Regions from separate parts of the Streptosporangium oxazolinicum genome, predicted to be linked through region 2. Evidence: riboswitches for the same ligand, from Rfam matches in the RefSeq annotation. Region 2 holds a riboswitch; each other region holds the start of a gene.
What was found. A riboswitch is a leader RNA that binds a small molecule or an ion and turns the genes downstream of it on or off. The one in region 2 is predicted to bind thiamine pyrophosphate.

Region 1 (7,628 bases), 210 kb from region 2:
ATCAGCTGGCCCATCTCGTCCACCAGCGCGACCCGCTCCCCCACCGGGTCGAAGCGGACCCCGAAGGCCGCCCTGGAGGAGCTGACGAGCTCCGACAGGCGCTGCAGGTCGCGGCGGCGCTCGGCGAGGGTCTCGGTGGGCGAGGCGTCGTCCAGCCGGTTGTTGACGGTCAGCACGTCCACCCCGACCCGGCCCAGCAGGCTGGGAAGCACCAGGGAGGAGGTGCCTCCGGCGCAGTCGACCACGACCTTCATGTCGGCGTCGCGCACCCCGCTGATGTCGATCAGGCGCAGCAGCTCGTGCGTGTAGTCCTCCACCGCCCTGGCGGGGAAGCTCAGCTCGGCGATCTCCCCGGGGAAGGCGCGGCGGAACTCCTGGCGGGAGAAGACCCGGTCCAGCTTGCGCTGGGCCGCCGGTGACAGGTCCGCGCCGTGCTCGTCCATGAAGACGATGTCGACGCTCTGCGGGTCGCCGGGGGTGGTGCGCAGCGCGATGCCGCCGACGGCGTTCTCCCTGGCGGTGTGGAAGCGGGCCACCGGGAGCGGGGATGCCTCCAGGTCGAGCACGTTGATCGCGCTGGCGTTCAGGGCGCTGATCACGGCCCGCTTCAGCGCCCGCGCGGCGCGGGAGGAGTCGCGGGAGGTGATGACCGAGGCGCCCTTCTTCAGGGTGGTGGCGTAGGCGCTGGCCAGCCGTACGCACAGCTCGGGGGTGATCTCCACGTTGACCAGCCCCGAGACCCCCCGGGGGCCGAACAGGTTGCGCTGGGCGCGCGGCTCCCAGATGACGCTGTTGTTGATCACCGCCCCCGCCTCGATGGTCTTGAACGGGTAGATCTTGACGCCGGAGGAGAGGTACGCCTCGGCCTCGATGATGCACTCGTCCCCGACGACGGCGCCCTCCTCGACCCTGGCGGCCGTCATCAGGTCGGTGTTCTTGCCGATCACGCAGCCGCGCAGGTGGGCGCTGGGCCCGACGTAGACGTTGTCGTGGACGACCGCGCGGTGCAGGAAGGCCCCCTCCCTGACCACCGCGTTGCTGCCCAGCACGGTGTACTCGCGCAGCTCGGCACCCGCCTCGACCTTGGCGTAGTCGCCGATGTAGAGGGGGCCCTTGAGGACGGCGTCGGCGTCGACCGAGGCCCCCTCCGCCACCCAGATGCCCGGCGAGACCTCGAAGGCGTCGATGTCGACCTTGACCCGCCCCGACAGGACGTCGGCCTGGGCCTTGAGGTAGCTCTCGTGGGTGCCGACGTCCTCCCAGTAGCCGTCGGCCACGTAGCCGTACAGCGGGGCGCCGCGCTCCAGCAGTCTCGGGAAGACGTCACCCGACCAGTCGACGGACTCCCCCGCCGCGATCTCGTCGAGGACCTCGGGCTCCATCACGTAGATGCCGGTGTTGGCGGTGTCGGAGAAGACCTGGCCCCAGGTCGGCTTCTCCAGGAAGCGCTCCACCCTGCCCTGGTCGTCGACGATGACGATGCCGAACTCCAGCGGGTTGGGGACGCGCTTGAGCCCGATCGTGACCATCGCCCCGTTCTCGCGGTGGAAGCGGATCATGTCGGTCAGGTCGATGTCGGTCAGCGCGTCGCCGGAGATGACCAGGAAGCGGTCGTCGCGGAGCCGGTCGGCGGCGTTCTTGACGCTGCCCGCGGTGCCGAGCGGCGTGTCCTCGGTGGCGTAGTGCAGGCTCATGCCGAGCTCGTCGCCGTCGCCGAAGTAGTTGCGGACCAGGGCGGCCAGGAACTGCACGGTGACCACCGTCTCGGTGAAGCCGTGCCGTTTCAGGAGGCGAAGCACATGCTCCATGATCGGCCGATTGATCACGGGTAGGAGGGGCTTGGGCTGGTTCGCGGTCATCGGCCGGAGCCGTGTCCCCTCCCCGCCCGCCATGACGACGGCCTTCACGGATCACCTCTTCAGGCGTTTGGCCTCGCTTGTCAGCTGACGCACCTGTACCCAATACAGCACTCCGGACCACCAGTACAGTCCTGTGCCCCAGATGGCCAGGGACCAGCCGACGATCCCGGCCCCCTCGGCGTACCAGGAGGGGTGGTGGGCCAGGAAGAGCAGCGGGAAGGCGTAGAGCAGGTTGGCGGTGGCGGCCTTGCCGAGGAAGTGCACGGGCAGCGCGGGACCGTACCCGAGGCGGCGCAGGATGATCGGGATGCCCAGCAGCATCACGTCGCGCAGCGGGATGGCCAGCGCCAGCCACCAGGGGATGATCTCGCGCATGGCGAGGCCGAACAGGGTGGCCAGGATGTAGAGCCGGTCGGCCAGCGGGTCGAGCAGGCGGCCGAGCCTGCTGGTCTGGTTCCACGCGCGGGCGATCTTGCCGTCGAGCCAGTCGGAGAACCCGGCCAGCATCAGCAGGGCGACGGCCCAGCCGTCGGCCTTCGGCCCCAGCACCAGCCAGAGGAAGACCGGCACCCCCAGGAGCCTGGCCAGGCTCAGCGCGTTGGGAACCGTCCAAATTCGATCTTCGGCTCCCGATGCTTCCGGACTCACCGGCTGGTCTCCCTCCCCGTACCTGATGGTGACACTACTGCGTCCAGTGCGGCCGGGTGGATGGTGGACGCGGGAGAGACGCGCTATCGTTCGGCTCAACCAACGCGGGAGCCCGGGGAACCGGGCTGAGAGGACGGCTGAGACAGCCGCCGACCGCCAGAACCTGCTCCGGATAATGCCGGCGAAGGGAGTTTGCGCGATGATCGACGCGCGTATTTCCAGCTTCAAGGTCTACCAGGGCGACCTGCGCGTCCCCATGCGCGAGGTGCGCCTGACCGACGGGAGCGCGGTCACGCTGTACGACACCTCGGGCCCCTACACCGACCCGTCCGTGACCACCGACATCACCCTCGGCCTGCCGCGGACGCGCGAGGAGTGGATCCTGGACCGGGGCGACACGGCCCGGTACGGCGGCCGCCCCGGCGCTCCCGGCGACGACGGCTACCGCGACCACGACACCTGGGTCCGCGACCTCCGCTCCCTCGACGCGGTCTTCACCGGCCACGCCGCCCGGCCGCTGCGCGCGACGGGGGCGCCGGTCACCCAGCTCGGCTACGCCCGGCGCGGCCTGATCACCCGGGAGATGGAGTTCGTCGCGGTCCGCGAGGGCGTGACGCCGGAGTTCGTCCGCGCCGAGGTGGCCGCCGGGCGGGCGATCATCCCGGTCAACGTCAACCACCCGGAGAGCGAGCCGATGATCATCGGCCGCAACTTCCTCGTGAAGATCAACGCCAACATCGGCAACTCGGCCGTCGCCTCCACCATCGAGGAGGAGGTGGACAAGATGACGTGGGCGATCCGGTGGGGCGCCGACACGGTGATGGACCTGTCCACCGGGCGCAACATCCACACCACCCGCGAGTGGATCATCCGCAACTCCCCGGTGCCGATCGGGACCGTCCCGCTCTACCAGGCGCTGGAGAAGGCGGGCGGCGACGCGGCCCGCCTGTCGTGGGAGATCTACCGCGACACCCTGATCGAGCAGTGCGAGCAGGGCGTGGACTACTTCACCGTCCACGCGGGGGTGCGCCTGGCCCATGTGCCGCTGACCGCGCGGCGCAGGACCGGGATCGTCTCCCGGGGCGGCTCGATCATGGCGGCCTGGTGCCTGGCGCACCACCGCGAGAGCTTCCTCTACGAGCACTTCGCCGACATCTGCGAGATCCTGGCCCGGTACGACGTGGCGTTCTCGCTGGGCGACGGCCTGCGCCCGGGGTCGATCTCCGACGCCAACGACGAGGCCCAGTTCGCCGAGCTCAGGACGCTGGGCGAGCTCACGAGGATCGCTCACGCGCACGACGTCCAGGTGATGATCGAGGGGCCGGGCCACGTCCCCATGCACAAGATCAAGGAGAACGTCGACCTGCAGCGCGAGCTCTGCGACGACGCCCCGTTCTACACCCTCGGCCCGCTGGCGACCGACATCGCGCCCGGCTACGACCACATCACCTCGGCCATCGGCGCGGCGATGATCGGCTGGTACGGCACGGCCATGCTCTGCTACGTCACGCCCAAGGAACACCTGGGCCTGCCGGACAGGGACGACGTGAAGACCGGCGTGATCACCTACAAGATCGCGGCGCACGCGGCCGACCTCGCCAAGGGCCATCCGGGCGCGCAGGCGTGGGACGACGCCCTGTCCGACGCGCGGTTCGAGTTCCGGTGGGAGGACCAGTTCGACCTCTCCCTGGACCCCGCGACCGCCCGCTCCTTCCACGACGAGACGCTGCCCGCCGCCCCGGCCAAGACCGCGCACTTCTGCTCGATGTGCGGCCCGAAGTTCTGCTCGATGAAGATCAGCCACGACGTGCGCAGGTTCGCCGAGGAGCGCGGCCTGACCGGCGCCGAGGCCCTGGAGGCCGGGATGCGGGAGAAGTCGGAGGAGTTCTCCCGCGAGGGCGGCCGGGTCTATCTGCCCGTGGAGGGTATCTGAGGCCCCGTGGGGCGCGGGAGGGACGTCGTCCGAAGGGGTGCCAGGGGGCACCGCCTTCGCGCCGTCCTCCCGCGCCCCACGGGCCCGCGCTCACGCCGGGATCTCGCGGTGGCGGCCGGACCGGGCGGCGGGCCGGGTGGCGAGGAGGTCCCCCCTCAGGACCGGCGTACGGCGGCGCTGGGTGACCACGCCCAGATGAGCACCGCCACGGTCAGTCCGAACAGGGCGAGGCCGCTGGGCACGTGGGTGCCGAGCACGTCCCAGCTGAAGTGCTGGGGGATCCCACCTCCGGACGACCGTCAAGGTCCGCCAGATGGTGTACTTCCAGGCCCCGCACACCCTCTACGCTTCAAACCATGACCAATGACACCGCGCTCTTCCTGGGGCAGTGGCTCCGCTCGCCGGGCACCGTCGGGGCGGTGGCGCCGAGCTCTCGGCGACTCGCCGAGGCGGTGGCCTCGCCGGTCCCCCACCGGGGAGATCCGGTCATCGTCGAGCTCGGCCCCGGCACGGGCGCGTTCACGGCGGAGATCCAGCGCCGGTTGGGCGGCCGGGGGCACCACATCGCCGTCGAGATCAACCCGAAGCTCGCCGAGTTCCTCGCCGCCGGGAACCCGGGGGTGGACGTCGTGGTCGACGACGCGGCACGGCTGCCGCGGCTGCTCCAGGAGCGTGGCCTGTCCAGGGCCGACGCGATCGTGAGCGGGCTCCCCTGGGCCGCGTTCTCCGCGGAGACACAGGGACGCCTGCTGGGCGCGGTCACCGCGATCATGGGCCCTCAGACGGCCTTCACCACCTTCGCGTACAGCTTCGCCAAGCACCTTCCTCCCGCGCGGCGCTTCAAAAAGCGCCTGATCGACACCTTCGAGGAGGTCGTCGTGGGCCGGACGGTGCTGGGGAACGTGCCGCCGGCCTTCGTCTACCACGCGCGCAGGCCCCGCCTGGAAGCCTGACGCCACGAGCCCTCGGCCAGAGGGACCCACGGGGATCCACGGAGATACCGAATTACGTTCTACGATTGCGCACGCAGCTAGAACGGAGTTGATCGACGTGGACTTCACCCTCCCCGAGAGCGCCCTCGCCGTGCGGCGCGGCATCGGCGACATCTGCGCGCGCTACGACCTGGACTACTGGCAGCGGTGCGAGAGCGAGAAACGCTGGCCGGAGGAGGTCTGGCAGGACCTGGCCAAGGGCGGCTGGCTCGGCCTGGCCGTGCCCGAGGAGTACGGGGGCGGCGGGCAGGGCCTGCTGGAGCTCGCCGTGGCCACGGAGACCCTGTCGGCCTCCGGTTCGGCCGGCGGCTCGGCGTTCACCTACGTGCTCACCCCCGGGTTCGGCGCCATGACCCTGGCCAGGCACGGCAGCCGATGGCAGCGCGACGAGCTGCTGCCCCGGCTCGCCACCGGCGAGCTGGAGACCTGCTTCGCGCTGACCGAGCCCGACGCCGGGTCCAACGCCCTGGGCATCTCCACCTTCGCCCGCCGCGACGGCGCCGAGTTCGTCGTCAAGGGCCAGAAGATCTGGATCACCGGCGTGCAGCGCGCCACCTGGATGCTCCTGGTCACCCGGACCATCCCGGCCGCCGAGGCCAAGCCCCGCTCCAACGGCCTGACCGTCCTGCTGGTGAACGTCCCCGAGGCGGTCGCCGCCGGGCAGCTGTCCTTCCAGCCGATCCCGAAGATGGGCGCCAACACCACCCCGTCCAACACGGTCTTCATCGACGACCTGCGCGTCCCGGAGAGGAACGTCGTCGGCGAGGTCGACCAGGGCGCGCTGGTGCTGTGGGACATCCTCAACCCCGAGCGCGTCCTGCTGGCCGCCTCCGCGCTCGGCGGCGCCGAGGTCGCGCTGCGGGTGGCCGTGCGGTACGCCGGGGAACGCGAGGTCTTCGGCCGCCCGATCGGCGCCAACCAGGCCATCGCCTTCCCCCTCGCCCAGGTGAAGGCCAAGATCGAGCTGGCCAGGCTGATGCTCTACAAGGCCGCGTGGCTCTTCGACAGGCAACTGCCCTGCGGTACTGAGGCCAACATCGCCAAGCTGACCGCCTCGCAGGCCGCGTGGGAGGCGGCGGACCACGCCTTCCAGACGCACGGCGGCATGGCCTACTCGCTGGAGTACCCGGTGGCCCGCCTGCTCGCCGACGCCCGCATCGGCAGGGTCGCCCCCGTCACCGAGGAACTCCTGCTCAACTACCTGGCCACCCAGGTGCTCGGGCTGCCCAGGAGCTTCTGACCGGATTGCCGCGCGGCGCGCGCGGGCAGACCCTCGGCGACGAGACCAACACGGGGAGTGGCCGATGTCCGCGTACGCCAGCACGGTGATCAACGCCTCCGCCGACGAGGTGTGGGAGTACCTCAGGGATTTCGGCAACCTGGCGGAGTGGCTGCCGGGGATCACCGGTTGCGAGATCGAGGACGGCGGGGACTCCCGGCCGGGCGCGGTACGCAGGATGGAGGGCCCCGGCGGAACCTTCAGGGAGCGGCTGCTCACCCTCGACGACACCTCGCGCTCGGCGACGTACACGATCCTGGAGAGCCCGCTGCCGGTCCGTGACTACCGGGCGTCCTACCGCGTCGCCCCCGTCACCGACAGCGGGAGGGCGTTCGCCGAGTGGTCGGCCGTCTTCGGGGCCGACGACGTGGCGCAGATGGAGGAGTTCGTCGTCCGTCAGATCTTCGTGCCCGGCCTGGCCGCCCTGCACGAGCGCTTCTGACCGGGCGCCGCGCCCCGGCCTCTCCCGGCCCCCTCGCGCGAACGCTTCCACCCCGTACGGGGCCGATGACACCGGCCCTGTCTCATACCGGAAAGGCTCCGCCTACCGGAAGGCCTCCGCGAGACGGGCCGCGGCGTACTCGCGCGCCTCTATCGCCTGGTCGAAGAAGCCCGGCAGTCCGAAGAAGCCGTGGATGGCCCCGTCGTACCTCCTCACCTCGACCGGCACCCCGGCCGCGGCGAGCTGGGCGGCGTACTCCTCGCCCTCGTCGCAGAGCGGGTCGCACTCGGCGACGATCACCGTCGCCGGGGCCAGGCCGGACTTGTCGGCGAGCCGGGCCGGGGCCAGCCGGGGGTCGGCCGGGTCGCCGCCGTACTGCGCGACGAACCAGGCCATCTCATCGGCGCCGAGCCCGAAGCCGGTGGCGTAGGTGCGGTAGCTCTCGGTGTCCATGGCCACGTCGGCCACCGGGTAG
Region 2 (7,628 bases):
CGCCGACAGCAAGATCGTCCTCATCACCGGAGCCAGCAGCGGCATCGGTGAGGCGACCGCCCGCCGCCTGGCCGCCGACGGCCACCACGTCGTCCTCGGCGCACGGCGGGTGGACCGGCTGGAGGCACTCGCCGGGGAGATCCGCACCGCGGGTGGCCGAGCCGACCACCGGGAGCTCGACGTGACGAGCCTCGACAGCGTACGCGCCTTCGTCGAGAGCGCCCACGAGCGTCACGCCCGCATCGACGTGTTCGTCAACAATGCGGGCGTGATGCCGCTATCGACGATCGACGCGCTGCGCGTCGACGAGTGGAACCGGATGATCGACGTGAACCTGCGCGGCACCCTGCACGGCATCGCGGCCGTCCTGCCGCACATGCGCGCCCGAGGTGTCGGTCACATCGTCAACGTCGCCTCGACGTCGGCGCACCGGGTCGACCCCACGGCGGCCGTCTACTGCGCCACCAAGTACGCCGTCTGGGCGCTCTCCGAGGGATTGCGCCAGGAGAGCCGGGACATCCGCGTGACCATCGTGAGCCCGGGCTTCACCCACTCGGAACTCACCGACCGTGGCGGCGCCCCGGAGGTACAGGCCGCCGCGCGGGCCGCGATGGAACAACTCGCCATCCCGGCCTCCGCCGTCGCGGACGCCATCGGGTACGCGATCGGCCAGCCCGGCAACGTCGACGTCAACGAACTCGTCGTCCGTCCCACCGCCCAGGGCTGATCGCGATGCGGAGGAGGCTCCCGCGCGACATGCCATCATGAACGATCCAGTACCGGGTGGGAGCCGTCGCGGCCGTCTTACTCGCCACACTCCCCTCACCACACAGACTCACGCGGTTACTCGGACCCGGTGAAGGCCACGATTCCGGTGTCGTCGGTCGTCAGTCGGCGGGGTCGTCGACCTGGGAGGGGCGACGAGGCCCGCCTGAGCGCGGGCCCCGTCATGGGATGTTCAGACCGGCCAGGACTCCCGGCGCCAGGCCGCGTCCCAGAACATCCACTCGTAGCGGGCCGTGGTGGCGAAGTGTTCCCTCGCCCTCGCCCGCTGCCCCTCGGTGGCCTCGGCGCCCACCCGGTCGGCCAGGGTCACGACCCTGCGGACCGTCTCCTGGAATTCCTCGTTCCCGTACGCCTCGATCCACCGCCGGTAGAGAGGATCCGGTGACGAGCGGGCCAGCAGGTCCTCGCCCACTCTGGCGTAGATCCAGTAGCAGGGCAGGACCGCCGCCAGGGCGTCGAGGAACGAGCCGCTGTAGACGGTGGCCAACACATAGCTCGTGTACGCCCGCGTCGTCGGCCCCACCGGAAGGGCCGCGGCCTCGTCGGCCGAACCGCCCAGGTCGGACATGAAGGCGGCGTGCATCTCCTGTTCGGCCGCGATGGCTCCGGCGGCGTCGGAGGCGAAGGCGCGGGTGGTGTCGTCGTCGGGGGCCCTGGCCGCGCACACGGCCAGGGCCCGCGCGTAGTCGCGCAGGTAGTGGGAGTCCTGGACGACGAAATGACGGAACGCCTCGTGAGGGAGGGTGCCGTCGACGAGCCCGGTGATGAAGGGGTGGGCGAGGATCGCCCGGTAGGTGGGGGCGGCGGCGTCCCACAGCTCGTCGCTGTACGTGATGGTGGAAGTCAACTCATACGTCATCGAACAGACCTGCTCCCTACGCCGGCATGACCCGGTCAGGTTCAAGCGGTCTGTGGCCGCCTCAGCCACACTCTCAGCCCGATGCGCCGGGCTCCCGCGGTGTCGTGATCAAAACTAACCGACGGAAACGAGATCCGCCACCGGGCCCAGGCTGAACAGCCCGCTCGCCGCCCCCGCCGACTCTCCGACCGCCGGGAGCAGCGCGGCCCTGGCCCGGCCGAACACCCGCGCGTCACCCCGTTCACGTGCGGCCGGCGCGAGGGTCCTTCGGCCAGGTCCGGCACGGCGGCTGGGGCCACGGCATGGCGGTGCGCCCCTACCGGGGCGGCTACGCGCCGATCGGCCGGTTCGGCTGGGACGGCGGCAGCGGCTGCTCCGCCTGCGCCGACCCGGTGAACGGGGTCACCGGGATCCTGCTCACCCAGGTCGGCATGTCGAATCCCGGCCCCGGCCCGGCTGGCCCACGACTCCTGGACCAGCCTCTACCGGGACCTCGCCCAGTAGGGAATCAGTAGGGATAGCGCACCGGCAGGTCGGTGGTGGTCAGCCAGCGCCGGGTGGTGAACTCCTCAAGGTTGGAGTCGCCACCCGACCGGCCGCCCAGCCCCGACTGCCCGATCCCGCCGAACGGGGCCAGCGCCTCGTCCTGCGGGGTCGCGTCGTTGACGTGGACCATCCCGCCGCGCAGCCGCCGCGCCACCGACAGACCCCGCCGTAGGTCGGCGGTCACGACGGAGTTGACCAGGCCGTATTTGGTGTCGTTCACCAGCCGTACGGCCTCCTCGTCGCTGTCGACCACGATCACCGGGGCGACGGGGGCGAAGATCTCCTCCCGCCACAGCGCCATGTCGCCGGTCACCGACGTCACCACGGCCGGGCGGAAGAACGGCGCCTCGGCGGGCCCGCCCGTCAGCACGGTCGCTCCCCCGGCCACCGCGCCGGCCAGCAGGTCGGATGCCCGCCGCCACTGGGCCTCGTTGATCATTGGGCCGAGGCCGACGGCCGCCGTGTGCGGGTCGCCCACCTGGATGGCGGCCGCCCGGCGGGTCAGCTCGGCGACGTAGGCGTCGGCGACGCCGGTGTGCACGATGTGGCGCCCGGCGGTGATGCAGGTCTGGCCCTGGTAGTGGAAGCTGGACCAGGCGCCGATCATCGCGGCCTGCTCCAGGTCGGCGTCCTCCAGCACGACCAGGGCGTTGTTGCCGCCCAGCTCCAGCGACACCTTCTTCAGCAGGCCGCCCGCCTGGGCGGCGATGGCGCGGCCCACCTTGGTCGAGCCGGTGAAGTGCACCATCGCGGTCTCCGGATGGGTGACCAGGCGCTCGCCGACCTCGGGTCCGCCCTGCACGACCTGGAACACCTCCCCGTCGAAGAGTTCGGCCGGCAGCGACCCGCCGCTGAGCGGGGTCTCGGGCGATGGCTTCAGCACGACCGTGTTGCCCAGCGCCAGCGCGGGCGCGACCACCCGCATGCCCAGGATCAGCGGGAAGTTCCACGGCGTGATCGCCGCGACGACGCCCAGGGGCAGCCGCTCGGCCAGGCTGACACGGCCCACATGGTTGGAGGGCAGCAGTTCGCCGACGGGCCGGGCGGCGAGCGCGGCGGCCTCGTGCAGTTCGCCGATGGCGGCGCCGATCTCGTAGTCGGCCTTGCCGGGGACGCAACCGGTCTCGCGCACGATCAGGTCGCGGGCCGTCGCCGCGCGGGCCTCCAGTCTCCCGGCGGCCCGGCGCAGCGCGGCGGCGCGTTCGGTGTAGGGCAGCGCGGCCCAGGCGGGCTGGGCCTTCGCCGAGCGCGCGATGGTGGCGTCGACGTCGGCGACGGTGGAGACGGGTACCTCGCCGAGGGTTTCGCCGGTGGCTTTGTCCCGCGAAAGGATGGGGGTGGACATGTCCGCTCCTCAGGTTTGGAGACGTCGGGCGAGTGCGACCGCGCCCGTGACCGGGGGGTCGCCGAGCAGGTGCACGGTCAGTCCCGGGTGATCTGCCGCGACCGCGTCGCGGAAGGCCGCGTACAGGCCGGGCTGGCTCGTCATGACGCCGCCCGCCGCGACGACGTCGGTGACCCCTGCCCCGCGTGCCATCAGCTGACCGACCAGGGTGGCGAGGCCGCGCCCGCCTTCGGTGATCGTGGCGCGGGCGTCGTGGGAGCCGCGCGCCGCCGCCGCGAACACGGCGGGTGCCTTGGGCGCCCAGTGCTCGGCCGTGGGCAGGTCGTTGACGGTACGGGCCAGCCCGACGGCGTCCCCGACCCCGAACGCCTCCATCAGCAGCGGCAGCAGGACATCCGTGGTGTCTCCGGCGTCGTTCCTGGTCAGCGCGGCCCTGACCGCCTCGCGGACGAGCGCGGGGGCACTGCCCTCGTCCCCGATGACCCAGCCCCAGCCGCCCGCGAAGGCGAGCTCGCCGCCCGGCAGCACCGCGACCGCGATGGAGCCGGTGCCCGAGATGACGCCGATGCCGGAGGAGAGCCCGGCGGCGGGCACCAGCAGGGCGGCGTCGTTGGTGACGGCGGCCGGGACCCCGGCCGCCGTGGTCAGCGCGTAGCCGAGTTCCGCGCAGTGGTGCTCGTCGTCGCACCCCTGGGCGCCCGCCGCGACCGCCACGACGGTCTCCGTGGAAGGACGGTGCCGCTCGACCAGATCGGCGATCCACCGGGCCGCCTCGGCGACGGGCGTGGCCGACCACGTCTCGCTCGGCACCACCGCGTCGGCCACCGGCTCCCCGGAAGGGGTCTCGTAGCGGAGGTGGGTCTTGGTGCCGCCGATGTCCAGCCCGGCCAGGACGGTCACAGGGCCGCCCCGACCTTGGTGTCGGCGTTGTCGAAGACGAACTCCTCGATGTCGACACCGGAGTGTTCGGCCGTCCGCGCGACCAGGGTCTGGAGCACGATCGCGTCCAGGATCGCGCGCTGGCTCGGCGGCACCTCCGGCACCCGCACCACCTGGAGGGCGGGGCCGTCGGCGACCTCGGCGGAGGTCACCAGGATGACCGGGTGGTCGGCGGAGGCCAGCGTGTGGGCCAGGGCGATCTCGCGCTCGTCGCCGAAGAGCATGTGGACGGTGTTGCCGGCCGACTCCATCGCGCCGTGCAGGTACTGGCGGGTGCTCATCGCCGCGCCGGGCAGGCGCACGGTCTCGCGGAACAGCAGCGCCCCGGCCTCGGCCGAGCCCGCCGCCGGGCCGCCGCCCACGAAGTCACCGGCCCTGGCCGCCGCGAAGGGGGCCGCCAGGTCGTCGGCCCTGGGGGCGAGCGCGCTCTCCAGTTCGTCGACGTGGCCGGCCAGCGCCGCCCAGGACGGGTCGATGGCGCCCCGGTTCCAGGCTTCGGCGATCATCCCGAGGGCGGCCACGGTCGCGGTGTAGCCGATGGTGGAGGCGTAGCTGTCGGGGATGCCGCCCAGCGAGACCCCCCGCCCGGCCAGCTCGCTGATCGGCGAGGGGGCCACGTTGGTCACCGAGTAGCGTAGCCACGGCTCGACCGACTCCAGCACCGCCAGCGTCTCGGAGCTGCGGCCGCTCTGCGAGACCGCGACCAGCGGGTGGACGCTGCGCGGGAACGGCAGCGGGTGGTCACCGGCGGACAGCCGCCAGGCGTGGACGCCACGGGTACGCAGCGTCCACGTCGGCGCGCACGCCGCGGCGTGGCTGGCCCCGATGGCGACGAAGACCGGCCCGGCTCCGTGGAACCACTCCCCGGCCGCGCGGGCCGCGACCTCTCCGCTGAGCCGCTCGATCGCCGCCCGCAACGCGGCGGCCTGGCCGGCCCGCGCGGAGGCGAAGGAGATGTGACCTTCTTTCGGCGTAGACATTCTTTCCCCAGATCAGTTCGTTAGGAGTGGCAGTGACCGGCCGCCGACGGCGGGATGTCCAGCGTCGGGTTGCGGCCGAAGAAGCCGGAGGGCTTGAGCGTGAAACCGGTGTGGTCGACCGGCATGACCGGCCAGTCCTCCGGGCGCGGGAAGTGCGTCATCCCGAAGGTGTGCCACACGACGACGGGGGCGCCGTCGATGTCGCGGTCGGCCGCGATCCAGGCGGGCATGCCCGCCCCGCCCGGGTGCTGGTTGACGAGGTCGCCCGCCGGATAGAGCTCGGCGGGGTCGTACGCGGTGACCCACAGGTGGCCGCTGGCGAAGGTGGCCCGGCCGTACAGGTCGGAGTCGGGGTCGGCCAGCAGCACCGGCAGGCCCTCCGGGTGGAGCACGTAGGCGACGTCCTGGCCGAGACGGTTCTGGACCTCGGCGTTGCCGACCCGCCAGACGCGGCCGCGCAGGCCGTCGGCCAGGCGCGGGGCGTCGCTCTCGCGGCGCAGCCGGGTCACCTTCTGGGTGATGCCGGTGCCGGTCGGGTTGTCCGGGCCGCGTGGCACCGCCGCCGCCTCGGCCTCTTCGACGTAGTTGGCCGGGCCGTCGACGGCCATCTCCAGGCGGGCGCTGAACAGGTGCTGGTGGTGGGGGGCGCCCAGGCCGGGGGCGACCTCGGTGGCGTAGGCGTAGGGGCCGCCCGGGTTGGGGTGGCCCGAGGTGAAGACGACGCCGGTGGCCTTGACCTCCAGCTCGATGGTGCCGTCGAGGTAGAGGTACCAATAGAAGCCGTAGTCGTAGTTGCCGACGGTGACGAAGAAGGAGATGACCAGCCGCCGGTTGCGGCGCACCACGCTGGAGTCGGTGAAGTGGGAGGTGTGCTTCCACAGCACCCCGGCGTCCTCCTCGTGGACGCAGATCGCCTGCGGGATCACGCGGGGGTTGCCGGCGTTGTCGGCGACCACGGCGTCGAGATAGGTGATCTCGCCGAGGCAGTCGCAGCCGAGCTGGAGGGAGTTGGCGAAGTTGCCGAGCAGATACTCGCCGCCGTCGAAGAAGGTCTGGAACCAGCGCTGGGGGCTCGGGTCGGCGTACGGGACGACCATCTCCGCGACCGAGGCGCGGTCGACCACCGAGCGGTCGCCGACGGTCAGGTGGCGCAGCACCAGGCCCTCGCGCGAGTCGAAGCAGACCTGGACCTTCCAGCCCAGCCACTCCAGCACGCCGTCGTCGTCGATGGTGAAGCTCGGGCCGTGGGGTTGCGTGATCTCGATCGGCTTGAGGCCCTCGCGGAGGGTGCCGTTGAACTCGGCCAGGTGGAAGTTGCCGTCCTCCGTCGGCACCTCCAGCACCCGGTCGTCGAGGACGTCCACGACCGCCTTGCCGACCACGTCGACGTGGGCGACGACGCCGTCGACCGGGTGGGCCCAGGGCAGGTCGTCGGCGTTCTTCTGGAGGAAGGTGAGACAGCGCTGCAGGCGGACGCCCTGTTCACCGGGGTTCATCGCCCTGCCCGCCGACAGAGGCTGCACCCGCAGGACCGACAGGTCGGTCAGGCCGCGCCGGGCCATCGCGGCCTGCCAGCGCTCGTCCGCGTGCACGATCGCCTCGACCATCGCGAACTCGAGCATGACGACCGGCACCTGACCGTCGGTCGCCGGGTCGAGCTCGGTGACCGACTCCAGCCGGTCGTCGGCCGGGCAGGCCACGACGTCGTGGGAGCGGCCGTCGGCCAGGTCGACCAGGAACGCGCGGAACCGGCGCGGCCCGAGGGCCTGCCGCTTGTCCGGCTCCTTGAGGCCCAGGTAGGAGACGTGGGTCGTCTCGGTCAGCAGGCCCTCGCGGTGGAGGATCGCCCGCACGGCCGAGATCTCCTCGGCGCGGATCGATCTCAGCGCGCTCTCTTGTTCGCTCACGATGGCTCCTCTCATGACCAAAGTACTACCTGTGTATTTACCACGCCATACCAATATGACCGAGCTGGTACGAGGTTGGGTTGATTTCAGGAGAAGGCAACTGCCTGTTTAGGCCTGTCCATGGTGGTATGTCAGGAAATCCGATAACCGGGAAACCGGACTCATCTGGTCTTCAGTGGTTTGCGCATGGGAGGTGAGTCGCGCGATAATGCGTCCGTGAACTCCCCGACGCCCGCGCCGATCCACGGTGACCACCCCGAACCCCT
Region 3 (7,628 bases), on a different contig from region 2:
CCGCCGTTTCCCCTGCCGACGTACGGTGGACCGCATGAGTCGTATCGTGCTGGGGGTTCTGGGCGTCCTGCTCGCGCTCTACGTGGTGTTCGGGTTCGTGCTGCCCGCGCTCTTCGGGCTGCTGAAGTTCGCGCTCGTCCTGGCGGTGGTGGCCTTCGTGGTCGTCGCCCTGGTCACCGCGGTGGCGAAGTTCAAGAAGTGAACCTGCTGCTCACCCTCCAGACCCTGGCGGTCTGGATGTTCGACGGCGGCGGTGTCCTGACGGCCGCCGCCGTGGTCGGGCTGGGCGTGCTCCTGCTCGCCTGGGCGCTGCGCCCGGCACCCGTCACCTCCGGTACGACGTCACGGTCGCCGCTGTCCCGGCGCGATCGGGCCAGGCGGACGATGTTCGTCCGGCAGCGCGACCCCGACGCGGCCGGGAGGTCCCGGCCCAGAGCACCCTCCGCGGGCCCGGCGCCCGCGTAACCCCCGCGACCTCTCGCGCCCCCGTGCTCCGCGCACGTGACCGGCATGCCCCGTACGCACGCGATCGTCGTGCTCGGAGGCACCCCGTGAGTACGGGTCCCCCCTCGCGGGCGCCTTCTGCGCTGTCTCCACTCCGCTCAGAAGGGCCCTTCCATGTTCGACTCCGTCATCGCGTCCGTCGCCGACCTCATCGCCGCGCTCGCCGAGCCGCTGGGCTCCACCGCCCTGGCGATCGTCGTGTTCACCGTCCTCGTCCGGCTCCTGCTGCTTCCGCTCAGTGTCATGCAGGCCAGGGGCGAGCGGGCCAGGGTCCGCCTCGCACCGGAGCTCCAGCGGCTCAGGAAGCGTCACGGCCGCAACCCCGAGCGGCTCCAGCGGGAGCTGGCCGCCCTCTATGCCAGGGAGAGGACCTCACCGCTGGCCGGGTGCCTGCCGTCCATGGCGCAGATGCCGTTCCTCATGGTGACGTACCAGGTGTTCATCTCCTCGACGATCGCCGGGCAGGCCAACGCGCTCCTGACCCACGGGCTCCTCGGGGTGCCACTCGGGCAGCAGTTCGCGAGCACGGTGGCCGGATTCGGCCTGCTCAGCGGTCCGACCCTGGTCTTCGCCGGGCTCTTCCTGCTGCTCGTCGCCGTGGCGTGGATCACGTCCCGCCGGATGCGGCGCACGATGGGCGAGGAGGTCCAGCCCGCGGCGCTGCGCAGGATGATGCCCCTGCTGCCGTACGGGACCGTCCTGGCCGCCGCGGTCCTGCCGCTGGCGGCGGGAATCTATCTCCTCGTCACGACGGCCTGGGCGGCCGGGGAGAAGGCGGTGCTGCACCGCCCGGCACTCGCCGCCTGATTCACCCGGTCACCGACGCTGGTCACCGACGCGGGTACCGGCCCCGGATCGGGTCCCGGAGGTGAAGGCGGAGGTTTTCCCGCCGAAGGGGTGCCGTTCCCGTCCCGCCTCATGAGGTGTGAGGCGGGACGGGAACGGCCGGAAGCGTTACCCGCACTCCCTGAGGGCGGGCTCGGGGGTGGAAACATGGCCGTTACCTACCGTGTCGACCGCCGTGACCACCGCCCATACCGTGGTGACGTCCCCCTCGTGTCTGACACCCCACGTGGAGGCGAGATACTCGACGATTCCAAGGCCTCGCCCTCCCAGGGAGGAGAGCGCCGGGCGTCCCGCCCGCGGTTCGGTGGCGGCGCCACCGTCACTCACAGCGACCTCGACATGCTCCTCGGTCCAGCGCCACGACACTCTGATCTGCCCTGATGGCAACGGGTGGGCGTGACGCAGCGCATTGCTCAGCAGCTCGCTGACCACGAGCACCGCGTCATCGATGGCGGTCTCGTACACACCCCGTTCCTGCAGGTCAGAGCAGAGGCGTTGGCGTGCGACAGCGACGCTGGACGGTGCATACGGCAACAGAACGACGCTCGACGCACTCACCTCCCCGTATGCCTGTTCCCCCCTGAGGAACTCACCCCAGTACGACCGAAATGCCCCGTTAGATAGTCTTGGAAACCGAGCGTCAATTACAGCTTGTGCACATTCGACAATAGATCAGCACATCCGTTACTGACTTGTTACCGGTTCGGCGTGTCGATCAGGTAAGGGCGTCCGGCGTGTCGGCGATACGAAGCGCCAACCTCATCCGGGTCCCGCCCGAGGGGCGCGGATGCGCCGAGACCTCCCCGCCCTGGGCCCGCGCGAGGCTCCGCACGATGTAGAGACCGAGGCCGACCCCGCCGAACCTGCGGCGGTCACCGCTGTCGGCCTGGACGAAGCGCTCGAAGACGCGCTCCCGGCTCGCGTGGGCGATGCCCACGCCCTCGTCGTCCACGACCAGCACCACCCTGTCGCCGTCCACCCACGCCTCGACCCTGATCAGGCCACCGTCCGGCGAGTACTTGAAGGCGTTCTCCAGCAGCTGGGCCAGCAGGATGTCGGTGGCCAGCGCGTCGCCCGCGACCGGGGGCAGGTCGTCGGGGACGTCGACCTCGACCCGGTGCAGGTCCGACAGGATCGGCAGGCCCAGCGTGGCGGCCCGTACCAGCTCGGCCAGGTCGAAGCTCTCGATCCTGAGCGTGAGCTCGCCGGCCCCCGCGCGCGAGCCCAGCAGCAGGTGGTCCATGAGCTGGCCGAGGGAGCGGGCCCGCTCGGCGATGGTGTGCACGGCGGCGCGGCGCTCGGCGTCGGCCATGCTGTCCCAGCGGCTGTCAAGTGTGCTGGCGAAGCCCCGGACCACGGTGATCGGCGTGCGGAGCTCGTGGCTGGTGGTGGCGAGGAAGAGGTCCTTGGCCTCCTCCAGCTCCTTCTCGCGGGTGATGTCGCGGAAGTCGACCACGATCTCGTCCGTCTCCACGATCTCCGCGCAGAGCACGTCCAGCCAGGTGCCCGAGGGCAGCTGGATGCTGAGCTTGTCCCCCGGCCCCGGCAGCTGGAACGGCGGCGGCCCGCCGATCACCTCGGCGGCGTGGAAACCGGTCAGCTCGCTGGCGGCCGGGTTCCACTGGACGACCCGGCCCGTACCGTCGAGGACCGCGATGCCGTCGGCGCTGGCGTCGAACACCGCCCGCTCGTGGGCGCGCTGCCGTACCGCCTCCTGGTAGGCCATCGCGTTGCCCACGGCGATGCCCGCGTGACCGGCGAGGAGCTCCAGCAGCTCCAGCTCCAGGTGGCCCACCTTGCGCTTGGCGAACAGCGCGTACAGCGCGCCGTACGGCCGCCCGCCCGTCGCCGCGAGGCCGAGCGCGATGGTGTGCAGGCCGGGCAGCCGCGACCAGATCAGCTCGTCCAGCCGGTCCTGGTCGCCGGTCTCCAGCAGGATGGTCCTGCCCTCGCGCAGCAGCCTGCCGACCAGGCTGGGGCGCAGGTCGGCGGTGGAGTCGCGCATCGAGTCGGGAAGGTTGTGGCAGGCCACGAGGCGGAGCCGGTCACCCTCGATCAGCACGAACCCGCCCGCGTCGGCCCCGGTCAGGTCGGCGAGGCTGGCCGCGATCCGGTCGAGCACGGCGGGCAGCTCCAGCTCGGCGTTGATGTCGGCGACCACGTCGGTGAGCCTGCGGACGAGCTGCGCCCGGCGGGCGTTGCGGTCGTTGGCGGTCTCGTCGTCCTGGGCCAGGTGGTAGACGCTGACGTAACCGAGGAGGGCGCCGTCCGGCGAGGACAGCGCGCCGGTGTCGACCCGCACGTCGAGCAGGCCGCCGTCGCGGCGGAACCGCTTGGTCCTCAGCGAGACCTCGCCGCCGGTGCGGACCTTCTCCAGGACCGCGTTGTGCTCGGCCGTCAGCTCCTCGGGGACCACCGGCGCCCGCCGCCCGACGATCTCCTCCGCCGACCAGCCGAAAAGACGCTCGGCGGCGGGATTCCAGGCGAGAACCCTCTGCTCGCGATCGATGGTGACGATCGCGTTGGGCGCCGCGGCGACGACCTCACGGCCGATGCCCCCGTCACTGTCGGCCCTGTAGTCCACCACACACCCATAGTGCCGTCTCAACCAGCCTGATCTTGGCACTTTCGTCCCGCACGTGTTGCCACTGGCCGGGCGATCCGTCCGATACTCTGCGGTCACCACACACCTGGATACGAAAGGGTGGGGCCATGTCATCCGGCGACATCGATGCATTGCTACGGGTGACCTCGCCCGACTATGTCGGCACGAGCCATCCCGACATCGCGTTCGGCACGCTCGACGGTCCGCTGGGGCGCCTCACCCTCGCCGTGACGGGCAGGGGTGTGGTGGCCTGCAGCTACGAGGACGAGAACGTCGTCTTCGAGCGGATCAGCAGGGAGGTCGGCACGTTCATCGGGCCGGACGCCCGGCGGCTCGACCCGGTCCGCCGGGAGCTGGACGCCTACTTCTCCGCCAGGCTCCGCGCCTTCACGATCGCCGTCGACCTGCGCCTGGCCACCCAGTTCTCCAGGACCGTGCTGCAGATGATGCTCGCGGTGCCGTACGGGACGGTGACGACCTACCGCGAGATCGCCGAGCGGATCGGCAGGCCGAGGGCGCTGCGCGCGGTCGGCAACGCGCTGGGCAGCAACCCGGTGTGCGTCATCGTGCCGTGCCACCGGGTGGTCGAGAGCGAGGACGTCCTCGGCGGGTACGCCGGAGGCTCGGCCGCCAAGGAGCGCCTGCTGCGCATCGAGTCCACCGCCTCGGCCCGCGGCACCGGCGGGTAGACCGCCGTACGGCCGCCATCGTTCAGGAGCGGCGCCGGAGCGCGCCGAGGCCCAGGGTGACGAGACCCGCGACGAGGAACGCGCCGACGGACGCGCTCATCCACGGCTGCGGGACGAAGCCGAGCGCGTCGCGGGCGCCCTTCCAGAACGAGGTCCACCACGCGACCTCCGGGGCGACCGGCAGCGCGGCGAGCATCCACCAGGTCACGAAGCCCAGCACCCACGGGAGCACCATGAGCGGGCGCGAGGGCGCGGTCTCGGAGGTGTCCCAGCCCCTGGCGCCGCCGAGCAGGAAGTAGTCGGCGGCGAGCACCGCGAACATCGGCACGAAGACCGCCCCGATGAGGCCGAGGAAGACGGTGTAGGTCTGGTCGGTGACGAAGATCGCGAGCAGGGTGACCAGCGCGCCGATGGCCACGGAGATGACCCGGCGGTCCAGCCTGGGCATCAGGTTCTGCAGCGACATCGCGGTGGAGTAGACGTTCACGAACGACTGGTCGGTCTCGCGCAGCACCAGGATGCCGAAGAACAGCGGGCCGAGCGCCGCGGCCACGAAGGGGTCCCAGACCTGGTCCGGGTCGTTGCCGACCAGCGCGAGCGCCGCGATGCCGAGGACCAGGCAGGCCACCTGGGCGATCGTGTAGCCGCCGACGACCCCGGTGAAGGCGGCCCTGCCGGAGCGGGAGAAGCGGGCGAAGTCCGCCGCGACCGGCACCCACGAGACCGACAGCGCGATCACGTAGTCGACCGACGGGGCGAACGCCTCCCAGGAGCCGCCGCCGATCGCCGGTCCCCGCTGGAAGAGGGCGACCATGAACCAGATCATCGAGATCACCACGGCGGCGGTGACGTACCTGCGGAGCAGGCGGACCGCTCCCAGCGGCCGGATGGTCAGCGCGGTGGTGATCACCCCCGCGACCACCACCCAGACCGCGTAGGGCACCTCGATCCCGAAGGATCCGGCGATGGCCTGGGCCCCCTGGGAGATGACCCACAGCTCGAAGACACCCCAGCCCAGCATCTGGACGATGTTCAGCACGGTCGGCAGGTAGGAGAGCCTCGCCCCGAACAGCCCGCGCAGCAGGACCATCGCCGGAGCGCCGGTCCGCTGCCCGGGAATCGCGGCCAGGCCGACCATCGCGGTGCCGATCACGCTGCCCACGACGGCGGCCAGGATCGCGGCCACGAAGCTCAGCGGCCGGTCTCCCAGCGGGTTGATCAGCGTGATCGCACCGGAGAACCCGAGCAGGCTGACCCCCAGGTTGGCCCAGAGCGCGCCCTGGTCGAACACGCCGAGGGCCTTGGGAGGAGCCTCGCCGAGGGTGAGGGGCGCCTCGACCGCCCCGGAGTCCTCGGAATCGCCGGAACCCTTGGAATCAACGGCGGCAGACGTCATCACGCGCTCCCTACGCCGGCATTACCCGGACAGGTTCATGCGGTCGGCGGCGCGTCGGGGGTCCGTGAGACCCTCTGCGTGGTTCCGCCCTCTCAGCCCGGTTACGCCCGAGCTCCCGCGGTAGACATTCGCCCTGATTATGCCATTCATTCACTCCTTGGCAAGGGTTCTCCTCCCTCTCTCGTGGTTCGGACGGCTCAGGCGACGAAGGGGTCCTGGCCGTTCTCGGCGATCATCGGACGCCCCGCGACGTCCCAGGACCGCATGCCGCCACCGACGTTGATCGCGTCCCAGCCGACGTGGTTGAGCCAGGCGGCGGCGTTCGCGGAACGGCCGCCGACCCGGCAGATCACGTAGACGGGCGCGCCCTTGGGCACCTCGTCGACCCGCGACTGCAGCTCGCCCAGCGGGATGTGGACGGCGCCGGGCGCGTGCCCGGCACGCCACTCGTCGTTCTCGCGTACGTCGAGCAGGAACGCGTCATCCGGCACGGCCTGCGCCTCGACCTCAGGAACACTCATGCGCCCATTGTTCCAACTCCTCCACCGGATGGGGCGCAAAGCCACTCGGACGCCCTCATCCGGACCTTCAATTTCCCTTGATAGCAGGCTAATTCAGCACATTCGGCCTTGCTGAATCGTCCGGACCGGGGTGGGGTCAGGGCACGTCCCAGAAGGCGAGTTCGTGGGCCATCCCCTCGGCGAACAGCCTCCCCGCCCTGTCCGGATCCGGCGCCGCCTCGTCGATCATCACCGCGACGCGCCCGGTCAGCTCGGCGAAGGCCGGGTGGGCGTAGGTGTCGACCCAGGCGCGGTAGCGGGGCTCGTCCGGCGGGTTCTCCGCCAGGCGGCGGCCGAGCGTGGAGTAGCCCCACATGCAGGGGTAGAGCGCGGCCAGGCCGTCGGCGTAGACGGCCGCGGAGTCGAGCAGGAAGGAGGTGTACGCCGCGCAGGCCGGGCCCTTCCTCGCCCCGTCGAGGTCGGCGCCGAACTCGGCCGACAGCGACCGGTGCAGGCTCAGTTCCTCGTGGAAGGTGGCGTGCGCCAGGTCCACCAGGTCGCCCAGATGCCCGTCCGGGGCCTGCCACGCGAGTCGCGAGAAGACGCGGACGTAGTCGAGCAGGAACAGGTAGTCCTGCTCCAGCCACGACCGGAACACCGGCTCGGGCAGGTCTCCCCGCGCGATGCCCGCCACCGTCGGGTGGGCGAGCTGTGCCTCGACGAGCGGGCGGCCGATGGCGTGCAGTTCCTCAGAGACGCTCATGGGTCGGAGATTGTGTCAGGTCAGGGCCGCGGCGCCGAAGGAGACTCCGAAGCGCCTGCACCAGATGGTGACGGACCTCAGGCTGTCGAGGTCGGCCCCGGCGGGGATGGCGTAGTTGGCGTTGCCCCTGTTGCCCTTCAGCTCGCCGAGTTCGAGGTGCTCGCCGTCGTCCAGGTTGAACCACCCGGCGTTGCCCTTCTTGACGGGCTGGTCACTGAGCCAGACCCGCAGGTCCGGGCCGTCGGAGGTGTTCAGGTCCTCGATCCGCAGGACCCTGCTCCCGTCGGGCAGTTCCAGCACCCTCGCCCTGCCCTCGGTCTCGTGC

Region 1: another riboswitch for thiamine pyrophosphate. It lies ahead of thiC (phosphomethylpyrimidine synthase ThiC); the one in region 2 lies ahead of tenA (thiaminase II).
Region 3: another riboswitch for thiamine pyrophosphate. It lies ahead of ABD817_RS04455 (purine-cytosine permease family protein); the one in region 2 lies ahead of tenA (thiaminase II).

What each region holds. Positions count from the first base shown of each region.
Region 1 covers NZ_BAABAQ010000009.1:24,777-32,404, reverse strand. Annotated here, with positions in the region: gene ABD817_RS23190 (sugar phosphate nucleotidyltransferase) at 1-1,907, opposite strand, end outside; gene clsA (cardiolipin synthase ClsA) at 1,911-2,507, opposite strand; TPP riboswitch at 2,602-2,714, shown strand; gene thiC (phosphomethylpyrimidine synthase ThiC) at 2,707-4,440, shown strand; gene ABD817_RS23175 (class I SAM-dependent methyltransferase) at 4,797-5,393, shown strand; gene ABD817_RS23170 (acyl-CoA dehydrogenase family protein) at 5,491-6,672, shown strand; gene ABD817_RS23165 (SRPBCC family protein) at 6,737-7,153, shown strand; gene ABD817_RS23160 (alpha/beta hydrolase) at 7,256-7,628, opposite strand, start outside.
Region 2 covers NZ_BAABAQ010000009.1:235,946-243,573, reverse strand. Annotated here, with positions in the region: gene ABD817_RS24125 (SDR family oxidoreductase) at 1-727, shown strand, start outside; gene tenA (thiaminase II) at 959-1,645, opposite strand; TPP riboswitch at 1,642-1,753, opposite strand; gene ABD817_RS24115 (serine hydrolase family protein) at 1,891-2,160, shown strand; gene ABD817_RS24110 (aldehyde dehydrogenase family protein) at 2,154-3,536, opposite strand; gene ABD817_RS24105 (BadF/BadG/BcrA/BcrD ATPase family protein) at 3,546-4,436, opposite strand; gene ABD817_RS24100 (SIS domain-containing protein) at 4,433-5,455, opposite strand; gene ABD817_RS24095 (primary-amine oxidase) at 5,476-7,362, opposite strand; gene ABD817_RS24090 (GntR family transcriptional regulator) at 7,579-7,628, shown strand, end outside.
Region 3 covers NZ_BAABAQ010000001.1:943,944-951,571, forward strand. Annotated here, with positions in the region: gene ABD817_RS04425 (hypothetical protein) at 35-202, shown strand; gene ABD817_RS04430 (DUF6412 domain-containing protein) at 199-465, shown strand; gene ABD817_RS04435 (YidC/Oxa1 family membrane protein insertase) at 619-1,311, shown strand; gene ABD817_RS04440 (ATP-binding protein) at 1,459-1,908, opposite strand; gene ABD817_RS04445 (sensor histidine kinase) at 2,066-3,937, opposite strand; gene ABD817_RS04450 (methylated-DNA--[protein]-cysteine S-methyltransferase) at 4,063-4,644, shown strand; gene ABD817_RS04455 (purine-cytosine permease family protein) at 4,667-6,040, opposite strand; TPP riboswitch at 6,031-6,169, opposite strand; gene ABD817_RS04460 (rhodanese-like domain-containing protein) at 6,238-6,561, opposite strand; gene ABD817_RS04465 (TenA family protein) at 6,698-7,303, opposite strand; gene ABD817_RS04470 (DM13 domain-containing protein) at 7,319-7,628, opposite strand, start outside.